3 regions of the Sporosarcina beigongshangi genome follow, and region 1 is predicted to be linked to each of the others. Evidence: predicted binding sites of a transcription regulator. Region 1 holds the regulator's gene; each other region holds the start of a gene.
The links. Region 1 encodes Rex, which represses fermentation and respiration genes when NADH is low (regulators of the CRP and FNR family bind a similar motif). Its sites were predicted from a motif close to TTGTGAAATATTTCACAA; they were not measured.
Positions count from the first base shown of each region.

Region 1 (5,129 bases):
CGTCTTGGAGTGTTGCAATTGATTCATCTAATTCGGACAGTTGTAACTCAAGCTCTGCAATCGCTCGTGTCAGCTTTCTTTCTTGTTTTTTCAGCTCTTTATCTTCTTCGTTTTTTCTGGATTGTAAAGGTATTGCCACGCCTTTCGTAACGTCCGCCTCAGCAAGCAACTCTTGCTGCTCGAGCTTCTTCTCCACAAAATAGTCATAGTCGCCGAGATACTCGATGGCACCTGTTGCACTAATATCAATGACTTTTGTTGCAATGCGGTTAATAAAGTAACGGTCATGTGATACGAAGATAAGTGTACCTGGAAAATCATCCAATGCATTTTCGAGAATCTCTTTGCTGTCTAGGTCAAGATGGTTTGTTGGTTCATCAAGGACAAGTGTATTCGATTTTTCAAGCATGAGCTTTGCGAGTGATAGGCGTGCTTTTTCGCCACCTGATAAGGAAGTGACAGGTTTGTCCACATCTTCCCCTGTGAATAAAAAGCGACCTAACACAGAGCGTACATCTTTTTCATTCATCATCGGCCAATCATTCCATAATTCTAGAAGAACGGTGCCGTTTCCAGTAAGAGTTGCTTGTTCCTGATCATAATAGCCAAATTGAACATTTGTCCCATAACGTATCAAGCCGGAAATCGGTTCATTCGCTTTAACGAGCGTTTTCAACAAAGTAGACTTGCCGACACCATTTGGTCCGATGATGGCAATACGGTCTTGTTTATAGACGCGCAGGTTGATGCCTGTAGAAACAGGAGAAGCGTTGTAGCCGATCGAGACATTGTCGAGAGCTAGCACATCATTGCCGCTTGGGCGATCAATAGAAAAGCTAAAGCTAGCCGATTTTTCATCTCCATCAGGCGAATCCATCCAGTCTGTTCGTTCAAGCAACTTCCGACGGCTTTTTGCCATTTTAGAGGTCGACGCACGAGCAATGTTGCGTTGGACGAAATCCTCGAGTTTCGCTTTCTCACTCATATCCTTTTCGAAAAGCTTTTGATCACGTTCATAATTCTTGGCTTTTTCGTCAAGATAGGCACTATAGTTTCCTGTGTATTTGGCTACTTTTCTTCTGGATACTTCGTAGACGACAGTCACGATTTCATCCAAGAAATAGCGATCGTGCGAAACAATTAGAATGGCTCCCTCATAGGAAACGAGGTATTTTTCCAGCCAGCCAAGTGTTTCGATATCAAGATGGTTTGTCGGCTCATCAAGGATAAGAAGATCTGGTTTACTCAACAGCATCTTAGCGAGTGCCAATCGGGTTTTTTGCCCCCCAGATAGAAGGCTAACACTTTTTTCATAATCATCGGGATAAAAGCGCATACCGTGTAGGACGGAGCGTGTGTCTGATTCATACTGATAGCCGCCAGAATCCTTGAATTCGATTTGCAGGGCGTCATATTCCGACATCACCCGTTCATAGTCTGTCGAGTTGTCGTATACTGCTGGGTCAGCCATCTGTTGCTCAAGCGTCCGGAGCCGTCTTTCCATATTATGAAGCGGTTCGAAAACGGTCATCATTTCTTGCCAAACAGACAAGGCAGAGTCGATGCCGCTATGCTGTTCAAGATAACCAATTCTTACGTCTTTTGGGATGATTAAATCGCCCGAGTCAGCTGTCATTTCACCAGCAATTATTTTAAGGAGTGTCGACTTGCCTGCTCCGTTACGTCCAACAAGTGCAACGCGGTCACGGTGTTGCACTTCAAGTCGCACATTTTCTAATATATCGGTTCCTGAGAATGATTTTGTCAGTCCGTTCACTTGTAAAACAATCATAGTGAGCACCTCTATTCCTCTTCAGTTTAATGGAATGGTGCGAAGCGTGCAACGGTTGACTTTACAACATTCAGTATCTACTGTACGATAGAATCGGTTTCAGTTCGGATACGATTATGCTAAGGTGTAATGAATGAGTAGGTTCAGGAGGATTACAATGATAGAAGAAACGCCGAAAATACCACAGGCGACATCCAAACGGTTGCCTCTATATTATAGATTTCTTCAAAACTTCGCGAATTTGGGTAAGAAACGTGTGTCTTCTAGTGAATTAAGTGAAGCAATGAAAATCGATGCAGCTACAATTCGACGAGACTTCTCCCATTTTGGAGCGCTTGGTCGCAAAGGGTATGGCTATGATGTACATTATCTTGTCGAATTTTTCCGTCAAATCCTCGATCAGGATGAAGGAACGGATGTCGCGCTCATTGGCGTGGGTAGTTTAGGCAGTGCATTTTTAAAATATAATTTTCATAAAAACCATAATACACGTATTGTCGTAGCGTTTGACCCGAAAGCGCCGGCAGAGGGAAAAATGTTGAGCGGCATCCCTGTATTTCACCCAGATACAATTAGTGAAAAAATTGTCGAGCTTGGCATTGATCTTGTCATTTTGACGGTACCTTCTCGTGTGGCACAGGATGTCACCGATAAGCTGATAAAGGCGGGAATTAAAGGGATTTTAAACTTTACGCCAGTCCGTCTGACAGCACCTGATGAGGTGCGTGTCCATACGATTGATTTGTCTGTAGAGCTACAGACCCTTATTTATTTCATGAAAAATGACGTTAAAAATTCACAATTATAATGGCTCAATAATAGTAATACAAGCTGTTTTCGTGTAAAATGGATAGCATAAAGAGGGATGGTCTAGTCCTTCTACTACGAGGGAGGTGTCTGAGATGCCAGGTCCAATGAGTTTAGTAATTATCGCAATTATTGCGTTGCTTGTTTTCGGTCCAAAGAAGTTGCCTGAGATTGGAAAGGCGTTCGGTTCTTCATTGCGTGAATTTAAAAACGCGACGAAAGGTCTCGTAGAAGATAACGATGTGAAGAAAGTAGAAGACAAGAAAGCAGAAGTATTGCAAGTGGAAGTGAAGAAAGAAGAAGTGAAGTAAGTTAGGATGTTTGTCCAATGGCAGAAAAAAACTTAACAATCATTGAACATATAGATGAAATTAGAAAACGGCTGATGGTTATCGTCGTTTTCTTTGTTGTTGCAATAATAGGCGGATTTTTTATCGCCAAGCCAATCATTCAATTTTTGCAGTTTCAGTTTTTGCAACATGACGGATTAGTTGATGGTACGACGCTTAACGCGTTCAATGTGCTCGATCCTATTATGATTTACTTGAAAGTGATCATTTTTGTTGCAGTCATTATTATTTCACCGGTTATTATGTATCAGTTATGGGCGTTCATCTCGCCGGGATTGCATGAAACAGAGCGGCGTGCCACGTTAAATTATATTCCGTTTACGTTTTTCCTATTTGTCGGGGGGATTTCGTTTTCCTACTTTGTCCTGTTACCCTATGTGATGAAGTTCATGATGAATTTATCTTCAGATTTAGGCATCACGCAAACAATCGGTATTAATGAATATTTTTCGTTTTTGTTCCAATTACTTATTCCGTTCGGCATCATTTTCCAATTACCAATTGTGTTGCTGTTTTTAACAAGACTTGGTATTTTGGATCCAGCGACACTGGTGAAAATTCGTAAATATGCCTATTTCACATTGTTTGTTATTGCAGCTTTCATTACACCGCCGGATCTGTTATCTCATCTTTTCGTGACCGTGCCATTGTTTGCGCTCTATGAAATTAGTATTTTCATATCCCGATTTGGTTATCGGAAATATTTGAAGGCAGAAAAGCAACGTGAGGCAGAAGAAGTACAAGCAGAACAACAGCGGAAGTTAGAGGAAGTACGTGCAGAGCAACAGCGACAAATTGACGAAGTGATGGGGCAACAAGAGTAAACTAAAAAAGTCTTTCAACCGGAAGTATTCGGTTGAAAGACTTTTTTAGTAGAAAAATATGAACATAGCTTGTTTCAAACGTTTCAGCTCATCGAGATACCTTTGAATATCGTCGAATTTTAGTTGGGCAATGACGACAAAGCCGTTCATAAGTAGATGGGCAATCATCGGTGTCAATAGTCGTTTTGTTCGGTAGTACAAATAGGAGAAAATTAGCCCCGGTGCCATGTACATCAATAGATGCTCAAATTCATTATGCATTGCCGCGAAAACGAGGGCGCTGGCAATGGCTGCGATCCAGAAATTCGTTTTTTGATAAATTCCACCAAAAAGAATACGTCTAAACACAATTTCTTCTAGGAATGGTGCAAACACTACGATTGAAATAATAATGATGGGAGATACTTTTGCAATGTTACTGAGTATGGCCGTATTATCAGATCCCGGTGTAATGCCAAACAAGCTCTCAATCATAGCCGCGAGCATCTGTCCGCCCATAACAAGGAAGAAACCGAGGATTCCCCAAAGAATCGCATTGCCGGTTGTAGATTTTTTTACTTTGAAAACATGTAAGAATTTTTTATTGCGCAAGATGAACCATAAGAACACAACGGCAGCCAACGCATTACTGATGAATAGTGACCAAGCACTCGCACGATAAGCAATAGCTTTTTCATTGTATTGTTCATCCCAGGGAAAGTGGTCAAACAAGCCTTGCCCTAAAAAGATACTACCAAATTGCATGGCTGCATAGGTTACTAAGAGCCATAAAGAGATTATCCAGTTTTTCAAGCATGCCACCCTTTCAACTGTGGATGAAGTCCATTTTATCTGTTTAAAGTCAGATAAGCAAAGAGAAATGTTTGACTTGAATCATGAGGGAGTTCAAACTTCCCGTTGATTCAAGTTAAGCCTCCGGCAGATGTCTAGGATTTTGATTGTATTTCACTTGCAATTAATGCAAATGTTCATTATGATAAGAAATGTATTAGCACTCACATCTATCGAGTGCTAAAAACATGAAATTACTTTGAGGAGGTTGTTTCACTTGTTGAAACCATTAGGTGACCGTATCTTAATCGAATTGATCGAGGCAGAAGAAAAAACATCAAGCGGTATTGTAATACCGGATTCCGCGAAAGAGAAACCGCAAGAAGGAAAAGTCATTGCGGCAGGTACTGGACGCGTGCTTGAAAATGGCCAGCGCATCGACCTAGAAGTTAAAGAAGGCGATCGGATCATCTTCTCAAAATATGCTGGTACTGAAGTGAAATATGAAGGTAACGAATATCTGATCCTGCGTGAAAGCGACATTTTAGCGATTATCGGCTAATGCTTGGTTAATGTACAAATACA
Region 1 is NZ_JAWLIR010000055.1:1,641-6,769, reverse strand. It holds gene R2B77_RS16795 (ABC-F family ATP-binding cassette domain-containing protein) at 1-1,792, opposite strand, end outside; gene R2B77_RS16790 (redox-sensing transcriptional repressor Rex) at 1,950-2,600, shown strand; gene R2B77_RS16785 (twin-arginine translocase TatA/TatE family subunit) at 2,695-2,910, shown strand; gene tatC (twin-arginine translocase subunit TatC) at 2,928-3,773, shown strand; gene R2B77_RS16775 (CPBP family intramembrane glutamic endopeptidase) at 3,819-4,565, opposite strand; gene groES (co-chaperone GroES) at 4,822-5,106, shown strand.

Region 2 (5,129 bases), on a different contig from region 1:
CAATCGTGCCAATGCAAACAAGCATGAAGGAATGATTTATTCTTCAAACTTGTGTTCAGAAATCATGCAAAACATGAGCGCAACGAAATTTGAATCGGTCACATTAGAAGATGATGTCGTCGTGACACGTTCTAAGCCTGGTGATTTCGTCGTGTGTAACTTATCATCTATCAACCTAGGAAAAGCTGTTCCGGCAAGCGTTTTGGAAAGACTTATCGCAATCCAAGTGCGGATGCTCGATAATGTGATTGACTTGAATAAAATTCCTGTCGTTCAAGCACAGCGGACAAATTCTCGTTATCGTGGAATCGGTCTCGGAACATTCGGCTGGCATCATTTGCTGGCACTACAAAACATTCAATGGGAATCTGACGAAGCGGTGGATTACGCCGATAAACTATATGAAAAAATCGCTTTTCTAACAATCAAAGCTTCTGCGGAACTGGCAAAGGAAAAAGGGGCTTATCCTTTATTTGAAGGCTCTGATTGGCAATCCGGATTTTATTTCGAAAACAAGGGCTATGATTCGAAGGAATGGCGTGAACTGCGTATCGATGTGGCAACGAATGGTGTGCGTAACGGCTATTTAATGGCAGTTGCACCGAATAGCTCGACGTCTGTTATTGCAGGGTCAACGGCGTCCATCGATCCAATCTTTAAGCCGTTCTATCATGAAGAAAAGAAAGACTATAAATTGCCTGTCGTCGCGCCTGATCTTAATCACAATACCTATGACGTCTATCGCCGCTCAGCCTATATTGTCGATCAACGTTGGTCGATTAAACAAAATGCAGCAAGACAGCGCCATATTGACCAATCGATTTCATTCAACCTGTATGTACCGAACTCGATTCGTGCTTCAGTGCTTCTCGACCTTCACGTGCAAGCATGGAAGTCTGGTATGAAAACAACATACTACACGCGGTCAACCGCGACAGATATCGAAGAGTGCGAATGGTGTCATTCCTAATTGCCTACGCTTCTTGGAGTGGGAATACGCAAGAAGTTGCTGACATGATTGAGGAAATATTGGTCAAGGAAAATGTCGACGTAACGACGTATCGAATTGGTGGGGGCATTATGCCGAATCCCCGTCATTTCGATGCGATGATTATCGGCTCATTTACGTGGGACCAAGGTGCAACGCCTGATGAAGTAAAGGATTTCGTTGCTGACGTTGGTTATAAACCGGACAATGTCTATGTTTTTGGAACGGGGGACACCCAATTCGGCGGCGATGCACTATTTTGCCACGCCGCTGTGAAATTGGCCCGGTTTTATGCATCGACTTATGAGCCATTAAAAATTGAACAAAGCCCACGTGGCGTACAACATTCAACTGTTATCGAATGGTCGAAAGGGGTCATCAAGCATTGGAAAAACTTACACGAGTAAAGGTACTAGAACCTGCAAACCCAAATAAATCAACAGCTATTTTTGGTGGCAAAGCGAGTGGGATTCTTAACTGGAATGACCTCGCACATCCACATTTCTATACATTGCGACAACGAATTCGGTCACTATTTTGGACGGCCAATGAAGTCGATATGACACAGGACGTTAAGCAATTTTCGTCGCTGACAAAGCCGGAACAGGATGCATTCCTTAAAATTATTGGATTGCTGGCAACGCTTGATGGTCCACAAACAGATATCGCAGCAAAAATTGCCCAGTACACGACAGATCCCTCTGTTAAATCGCTGATGGCCACCATTGCGGATCAGGAGAGTGAGCATAATCATAGCTATGCCTATGTATTATCCTCCGTAACGACGCTCGACAAACAGCTAGCATCGTTTGAAATGGGACGCACAGATGAAGTGCTTATGCGTCGTAACGAGCGGATTGTTGATGTTTATAATGAATTTGCAGAAACGCCAACGATTGAATCAGCTTTAAAAGCGATGGTTTATACAACGTTACTGGAAGGTTTATTCTTCTATAGCGGCTTCGCCTTCTTCTACAACTTAGCGCGCAATCAGAAAATGGTCGGCACATCGACTATGATTTCGTATATTAACCGTGATGAATTGCAGCATGGTAAGGCGATTAGTGATGTTTTCCGTGCGGCACTTGCGGAGAATCCAGAACTGAATACAGATGCATTCACTGAATGGATTTACGACCAATTCAAGCACTCTGTCGAACAGGAAGTTGCATGGAGCCGTTATGTGTTAGCTGATATTGACGGCATCGACCTAGTTGAAATGGAAGGCTATGTGAAATACCGTGCCAATAAAATGCTGCGCATGCTTGGACTCAGCGAAATTTACCCGGAATTCACCGATAATCCAATGAAATGGATCCGTGCCTACGTCGACAGCTTCGATGAAACGAAAACAGACTTCTTTGAGCAAACTTCAAGACAGTATGTGAAAACTAGTGATTTGAATGGTTTTGATGATCTATAATTCAAAAAGCGTACACGCTACTAATCGTGTACGCTTTTTCATTTGTGAAAAATTCATGACAATAGCTGAAATGTGATATATATCACATTCCCTTATATTCGCGTCCATTATGATAGAGGTAGTAAAAAAAGTAAGTGTAGTACGTATTGAGAAACGTCGTTATGGATATCTAGGGGAATCCCTAGTAGGAACAATGGCAGTAGGAACGTATACTTATTGGTGAGAATGCTTCTCACTAAAAATTGATTAGGGGAGGAACACGATTATGAGTCAACTAACGCTTGAAACACAAGTTTGCGATATCGTCACAGCACTTCCACAAAGTGCGGATCTATTTAGGAGTCTTCGTATCGATTTTTGCTGCGGAGGAAAAATTCCGTTGAAAGATGCAGCGGAAGACCGTAATTTAAATCCGGAAGAAGTATTGGTAAGTATTCAAAAAATAGAAGAAAAAAGAGAGCAGGTTGGAAGCGCACACCCGACTTCATTCGGCAATCGCACGCTTGTCTCTTACATTCAAGAAAATTACCATGCAGGTCTTCGTGAAGAATTGCCACAGCTTGCACCGTATATTACGAAAGTCGTTAAGGTTCATGGAGAAAAGCATCCACATCTAGTGCGCATCCAAGAAATTTTCAAAGAATTACGTGCAGAGCTTTTAGAGCATACAGCTGACGAAGACAAAAATGTATTCCCTGTCATTCTAGAATTTTTAGAAAATCCGACACCAGAACTAAAAGAACAAGTTAAACCACATGTGATGGAATTAGAAGCAGAGCACGAGCATGCCGGTGAATTATTATTTGAAATTCGTGATCTCACAAATAACTACACTCCGCCAGCAGAAGCTTGTGGTACTTACCGTGTTGTCTACGCTCGTCTTGCGCAGCTTGAAAAAGACACATTTGAACATGTCCACCTTGAAAATAACGTTCTATTCGATCGAGTACGTGCTGCAATCTAATAAGTAATATTCAAAAAAGCTGCCCTCGGGTAGCTTTTTTTGTCTAGCTCTGGGCACCCGTGCATCTAAACGGGCGCCCTCCGCATTTCTTTATTGTCGAATGAGGGAACTCCATATGTGATATAGGACTTTCCCTAATAGGAAGGTATTGGATTAATCTATAGAATTAGGGGTATATGAATGAACGTAATGATGTAATCCCTCATTGGTTCATTATTCTGAAAAGGAGTGAGTTTTCTCGATGAAGAAAAAAAGTGTACTGAAAAGTGGACTACGATACTTCAAACCCATTGAACGCTACTCAGGGAATTGGTCAATTCTAGAAGAGAAAAGCCGAGATTGGGAGAATATGTACCGTCAACGTTGGTCGCATGACAAGGTAGTACGTACAACACATGGTGTCAACTGTACCGGATCATGTAGTTGGAAAGTGTTTGTGAAAAACGGCATTATTACTTGGGAAAACCAACAGATTGATTACCCTTCTTGTGGTCCTGATATGCCTGAATTTGAGCCTCGTGGATGCCCGCGTGGTGCTTCGTTTTCTTGGTATGAATATAGTCCACTTCGCGTGAAGTACCCTTATATTCGAGGGAAACTATGGCGGATGTGGAGTCAAGCATTGACTGAAATGAAGGACCCTGTGAAAGCATGGGCAAGCATTGTGGAAGATCCCGAAAAAGCGAATGAATACAAAAAAGCCCGTGGAAAAGGTGGACATGTCCGTGTCAATTGGCGCGATGCTACGATGCTTATTTCCGCACAACTCATTTATACAATCCGAAAATATGGTCCAGACCGCATCGCCGGGTTTACACCGATTCCGGCAATGTCGATGGTTAGTTATGCGTCAGGTGCACGTTTCATCTCCCTTTTGGGTGGGGAAATGCTTAGTTTTTATGACTGGTATGCAGATTTACCGCCAGCTTCTCCACAAATTTGGGGTGAGCAGACAGACGTTCCTGAATCGAGTGACTGGTTTAATGCAGGATATATTATTATGTGGGGATCTAACGTACCACTGACACGAACACCAGATGCACACTTCATGACGGAAGTTCGTTACAAAGGTACAAAGGTTGTATCTGTTGCACCGGATTATGCAGAAAGTGTGACACATGCTGATGATTGGATTGCTGCAAATCCTGGTACGGACGCAGCCGTTGCACAAGCGATGACGCATGTTATTTTAGATGAATTCTATGAGCAACGGAAAGAGCCAATGTTCCTCAATTATGCGAAGCAATATACGGATATGCCGTTCTTAATTATGCTGGATGAGCATGAAGGGTCATACAAAGCGGGTCGTTTCTTAAGGGCTAGTGACCTTGGTAGCGCTTCAGAACACGCAGAATGGAAACCGGTTATTTTCGATGAAACAACGGACGAAATCATCGTTCCGAACGGTACAATGGGGCAGCGTTGGGAAGAGGATGCTAAATGGAATCTAATTCTTGATAACGCAGATGGGACGCGCGTTGAACCTGCATTATCTGTTGCAGATCATGGTGCAGAGTGGACAGAAATGGTCTTCCCTTACTTTGACAATATTGCGAATGGGACATTTAAGCGTCCGATTCCTACGAAAAAAGTAACATTTGCAGATGGGACAGAAAGACTTGTCGCAACTGTTTACGATTTAATGCTGAGTCAATATGGCGTGCGTCGTATCGGCAGTGATTTAGAAGCGACTGGCTATGACGATGTTGACTCCATTTATACACCAGCTTGGCAACAAAAAATCACTAACGTTA
Region 2 is NZ_JAWLIR010000006.1:200,943-206,071, forward strand. It holds gene R2B77_RS05435 (ribonucleoside-diphosphate reductase subunit alpha) at 1-970, shown strand, start outside; gene R2B77_RS05440 (flavodoxin) at 955-1,395, shown strand; gene R2B77_RS05445 (ribonucleotide-diphosphate reductase subunit beta) at 1,350-2,411, shown strand; gene ric (iron-sulfur cluster repair di-iron protein) at 2,677-3,375, shown strand; gene R2B77_RS05455 (nitrate reductase subunit alpha) at 3,617-5,129, shown strand, end outside.
Region 2: a site for Rex is predicted at 2,482-2,499, ahead of ric (iron-sulfur cluster repair di-iron protein). Genes of this name have one in related genera too.

Region 3 (5,129 bases), on a different contig from region 1:
GGTGTACATGCGATGCGTCTCGGTCGAAAGAATGCGATGATGACATTCTTTGCGATTACATTGCTGCTAGGCTTGGCATTTCTCGGTGTGGAAATTTATGAGTTTACGCATTACGTTAATGTTGGAGCAGGGCTTCAGGTGAGTGCCTTTACAGGTATTCTTTTGACGACATTAGGGACACATGGAGCGCACGTAACACTCGGTCTGTTCTGGGGATTGTTCATCATCCTACAAGTGAAAAAACAAGGTTTGACGCCTAAAACGGCTAATAAAGCCTTCATCTTTTCATTGTACTGGCATTTCTTAGATGTCGTCTGGATCTTTATTTTCAGCTTCATCTACTTGAAAGGAATGATGTAATATGAGCGAATTATTCCCGCGTAAACAGGTTATGGGTTTTGCGTTTTCAATGGTGTTAACGGCAGCTGCACTGACGGTCTATTTTCTAGATATGTCATTTGTGGTAGGGATGACGATTCTGTTAGTTACTGCATTCGTGCAAGCAGCAGTTCAACTTATCGTGTTCATGCATGCTGGCGAGACAGAAGACAAGGCTGCGATATATATGAACATCTACTATGGTGTTGCCATAGCGCTAGTCACTATCTTCGGTACACTACTGATTTTGGTTTGGGATATGTGATTAGATCAATAAAAAAAGGAGTGCCATTTGGCGCTCCTTTTTTATTGAATGACGCGTATTCCTTTGTCTCTTTTTTCTTGCATTTCTTCAGTTGCAACAAAGAATACCCCCATGAGGAAGATGAAAATAGCCCCCATAATTGTACCAATCCCGATACCTGTAATTGCGCTATAATCGCTAATAAAAAAACCATATAAAAAAATAGAAATTCCAACGACGAGTATTGTTCCCCCAGTATACTTAACGATGTCTAGCATAGTTTGTTTAGATTCCATTTCATTCACTCCCTTACTGCTATTATCAGGAATGTTCACAAAGTTGTCAAATTATATTTTGGAACTGGACTTCACTTAACTTTTAAATTTGACATTTCAACAAGGGTAAATGGATGTAATCAACTATCCTGTAACAACCCTATCAAATATTGGCTTACTAACATGGAGTTCAGTATAATACAATTTAACTAGCTGAGTGACAAATATCTCCTAGTTTATTACTTTCCATAAAGGGGTCATTATGAAAATACCAATCATATTTGAAGACAATCATTTGCTACTCGTTGAGAAACCAGTGAATATACCCGTGCAAGGAGATACGAGTGGAGATACGGATTTGCTGACGCTATTAAAAGAAGATATAAAAATTCGTTATCAGAAGCCGGGCAATGTTTACTTGGGGCTTGTTCATCGCTTAGATCGTCCTGTAGGCGGGGTGATGGTGTTTGCCAAAACATCTAAGGCAGCTTCTCGATTATCGAATATACTTCGGAAAAGAGAGCTGGGGCGAACATATTTAGCTGTTGTTCGGGGAGTTCCACAGAAGAAAAAAGCAGTTTTAGAGCATTATCTTTTTAAAGACACAAAGAAGAATAAAGTGTCTACCGTTTCGGCAAACCATGTGAATGCTAAAAAAGCAGTACTCGAATACGAAGTCATTAGCAGTACAGAACAATTAAGTCTTCTGTCTATTCGCCTCCATACCGGTCGCTCCCACCAAATTCGTGTTCAACTCTCCGCAACTGGATACCCCCTCTATGGGGATCAAAAATATGGACAACAAGTCAATCGTCCTGGGCAACAAATTTCTTTATGGGCACATGAACTAGAATTTGTTCACCCAACGACAAAGGAAGTCATTGAAGTGCAATCGCAACCACCGAATGAATATCCGTGGAATTTATGGTGATTTTACGGTAAGCCCTAGTCCTGATTCGGTAGGGGACTCATTGAGTATGAATGAATAAAAAATCTCTAGTGCGTGTTAATACACATGCACTAGAGATTTTTGCTTGGAATTCTTTATGTTAATTTATCGATACCAATTTTGAAAGTCAATTTATATTTACGCGTGTAAAATAACACAAGACTCTTTTCAAAAAAAGGTTTTTGGTTTTTCTTTTTCTTAGATAGGTAGTGATGTCCTAACTCATTTTGTCTTGCTTCTTGCTGTAAGTCAACAATCCGTTGCTTTATATAATCATGATTAATATTTAACATTATTTTTCTCCTTAAGGAGAAGTCCAATTATATTGTTAAGGCGTGGCTAGCACTGTTTCTGTTAGCCGACTTCCACCTAAATAGTGTGTTGGCGACTCCGTTTTATTTTTATTTACTAATTTACTAACCTTTTCAACATTCATTTTTGCAATCATCATATTGTTTTCCTCCTTTAATTTTTTGTTTTTTCAATCCAACTCATAGAATCACTTTTACCAATTGGGGATTTCCGTTCCCAATCGGCGCTATCCACTTTCGAGAGATTCCTTTTTTAATAACTTTCTTTGCTGTTTAATATTCATCATCACCAGCACTCCTTTTCTTATTATTTTTTACTATATGCAACACGCAATGCGTGAAAACATCAGGTCCCCTAAAAAATCCGTGACATCCGCCGGTGGCTTTATCTGAATATCAGCAAAGCTGGATTCAGATAAAAGCACACAAAAAAGCACACGCTTCTTTACATAAGCGTGTGCTCATAGGAAAAGAACGGCAGGACATGCCATTCCGATTAATTATTTTCAGAAAAATAATGAGCGGTTGGGCACGGAATTACTATACAATTACTTTTTGAAATTTTAAATGTAGTCATTTTCCGCACCTCCATTTCTAATTTGAATATCTAACTACTTTAGGATATCATTACCTCTTTCTGAATGTCAACACTTTTCTAAAAATGATGTGCTGTTTAAAGTTATATGTTGCTGATTTACCGTACCTGCAAAAAAAATCTTGAATTTGTGATATACATCACAGAATAATTGTCTAACTAATCCTATACTTATTTTATAAGCTGAACAGGAGAATACAGATTTATGTAGTTGAAGGTATTCTTAACTTCATCTTATAAACATAGAACACACAATACATTTTAGGAGGAATAGTTGATGAGTGAATATACAGCAATAGTAAAGGTTCCAGAATATCCGCCGCATCTTAAGCATAAAACCATTTTTGAAACATTTAATAAGTTAAATCCATCTGAGACAATGTTGATTGTCAATGACCATGATCCGATTCCTTTGCGTTTTCAGTTCGATTCGATGCATGAAGGGAAATACACATGGGAATATATTGAACAAGGTCCTGATACATTCCAGGTGAAAATTGAAAAACTATAACATGTCTGGAGTTGATTGGCGATGGCAAAAGTTAACGTTATCGATGACAAGACACTGAAAATTGAACTGTCCTTAGAGGATGCTGTTTCAATGGTGCAGCAAGCTGCTGGTGAAGTAGATAAGTTTGCGAGTGAAATCATTACGATTTTCGAAAAAATGCCGACTTTCAACTTTACGCATTATTGTTTTTATGCGTTCGAGGATACAGCGAAATTATTCGAAAACGTACTAGGCATCGACCCTAAGCAGTACAAAACATTCTCTTTGGATGCGCCCGATGCATTCTTCTACTCACTGTATGGTGGAATGGCAAGTTTATATGATGAAGCAAAAAAATCTGTATCTTAAGTGACTACTATTTGTAGGAGATGATTCATTGTGAATCAGCAAACGACGAAAATTGTAGAATTAGATGTGCGTCCTCACTTGAACAAAAAGCTGGAGCCTTTCCAGCTAATTATGGATACGGTGATGGAAATAGAGGCGGGAGATATTTTCGTACTCCACGCAACGTTCAAACCGACGCCATTATTAGGTGTGTTAAAGATGAAGGGCTTTGTGAATAAGGTTGAACGCAAAAAAAAAGACCATTGGGTTGTTTCTTTTGTCAATAAAAAATACAAACATCTATTGGATATAGAGGACTCTTCAACAGAGGACGAGCTGGTTTCTACAGCTCAGTCTTCTGGTGAAGAGACGATTGCTCGAGAACCAAAAACGATTACACTCGATAATCGTGGATTAGAGCCTCCCCAACCAATGATGCGAACATTAGCTGCTTTAGACCGCAGTCATCCGGGGGATCAGGTGAATATTCACAATGATCGAGTGCCCGTTTTTTTGATTGAGGAACTGAATCGCCTCGGCTGTCCCTTCACCGTGGATGAGCAGTCAGACGGTTCGGCAAAAGTCACGATCCACAAGGTGTAAGGGGGAGAAGACTATGTTTCGTCTCCCATTTTTCTTTATCATTACGGGGATGATTGGTTTCTTTTTGTTTCAGGGGGCATCTATCCTAACGCTGTTCGAATGGCTTCAACATGATTTGCGAGGGCCAAGTGGTTGGTTTTATACGCATCTGTTTATTCTTGGATGGGCTACGATGTTGGCGATGGGAGCCGTGTACCAGCTTATCAATGTTATTTTACAGTCAACTATATATAGTCAAAGACTTGGCTATGCACACTACTTATTTTTCACAATTGGGCTTACTGGCCTATTGTATGGTTTTGTATCGTTTCAGACGATGTACATTGCTGGATTTGCAACGCTTGCTTTTATAGGAATACTTCTTTTTTCGATTAATATCGGTATCACTTTATGGCGAGCCCGCAAGTGGGATGCCATTACGATTAGTGCAGCTTGTGCAGTTTTATATTTAGTCCTAACAAGTCTTATCGGTATGTGGATGGGTATTAATTTCTACACAGGAAATCGATCAAACCTGCATGAAAATTTATTGAAAGCCCATATTTGGCTCGGGACGCTCGGTTGGTTCGGTATGCTCATTACCGGTTTCAGTTATAAAATGCTACCGATGTTTTATTTGGCTCACCATTACCCAACTCGGTTGCAATGGGCGACTTTGATTACTTGGAATAGTGCAGTCGTATTTGGTGCACTGTCTTTCTTGTTAGGTGGAGGTTTTTGGACAACTTGGTTGGCGCTACTCATTGTAACGCTTGCCCTCGTTTTCTATAATTTCCATCTACTGCAAATTAAAAAACACCGTGTGAAGCCAAATCCAGGTCATGGTATTCGCTGGTCGGTTTATGCTGCTCAGTTTCTCTTGCTTTTTGTAGGTGTACTGCTGATTTACGCACTTGTGTTTCCGGCGCAACTGTTGCAACCCAAAATGGTGCTTTT
Region 3 is NZ_JAWLIR010000028.1:82,198-87,326, forward strand. It holds gene qoxC (cytochrome aa3 quinol oxidase subunit III) at 1-360, shown strand, start outside; gene qoxD (cytochrome aa3 quinol oxidase subunit IV) at 362-643, shown strand; gene R2B77_RS12990 (hypothetical protein) at 685-918, opposite strand; gene R2B77_RS12995 (RluA family pseudouridine synthase) at 1,160-1,828, shown strand; gene R2B77_RS13000 (hypothetical protein) at 1,942-2,139, opposite strand; gene R2B77_RS13005 (hypothetical protein) at 2,175-2,297, opposite strand; gene R2B77_RS13010 (DUF2249 domain-containing protein) at 3,030-3,263, shown strand; gene R2B77_RS13015 (hypothetical protein) at 3,285-3,611, shown strand; gene R2B77_RS13020 (DUF2249 domain-containing protein) at 3,642-4,193, shown strand; gene R2B77_RS13025 (hypothetical protein) at 4,207-5,129, shown strand, end outside.
Region 3: a site for Rex is predicted at 2,881-2,898, ahead of R2B77_RS13010 (DUF2249 domain-containing protein). Genes of this name have one in related genera too.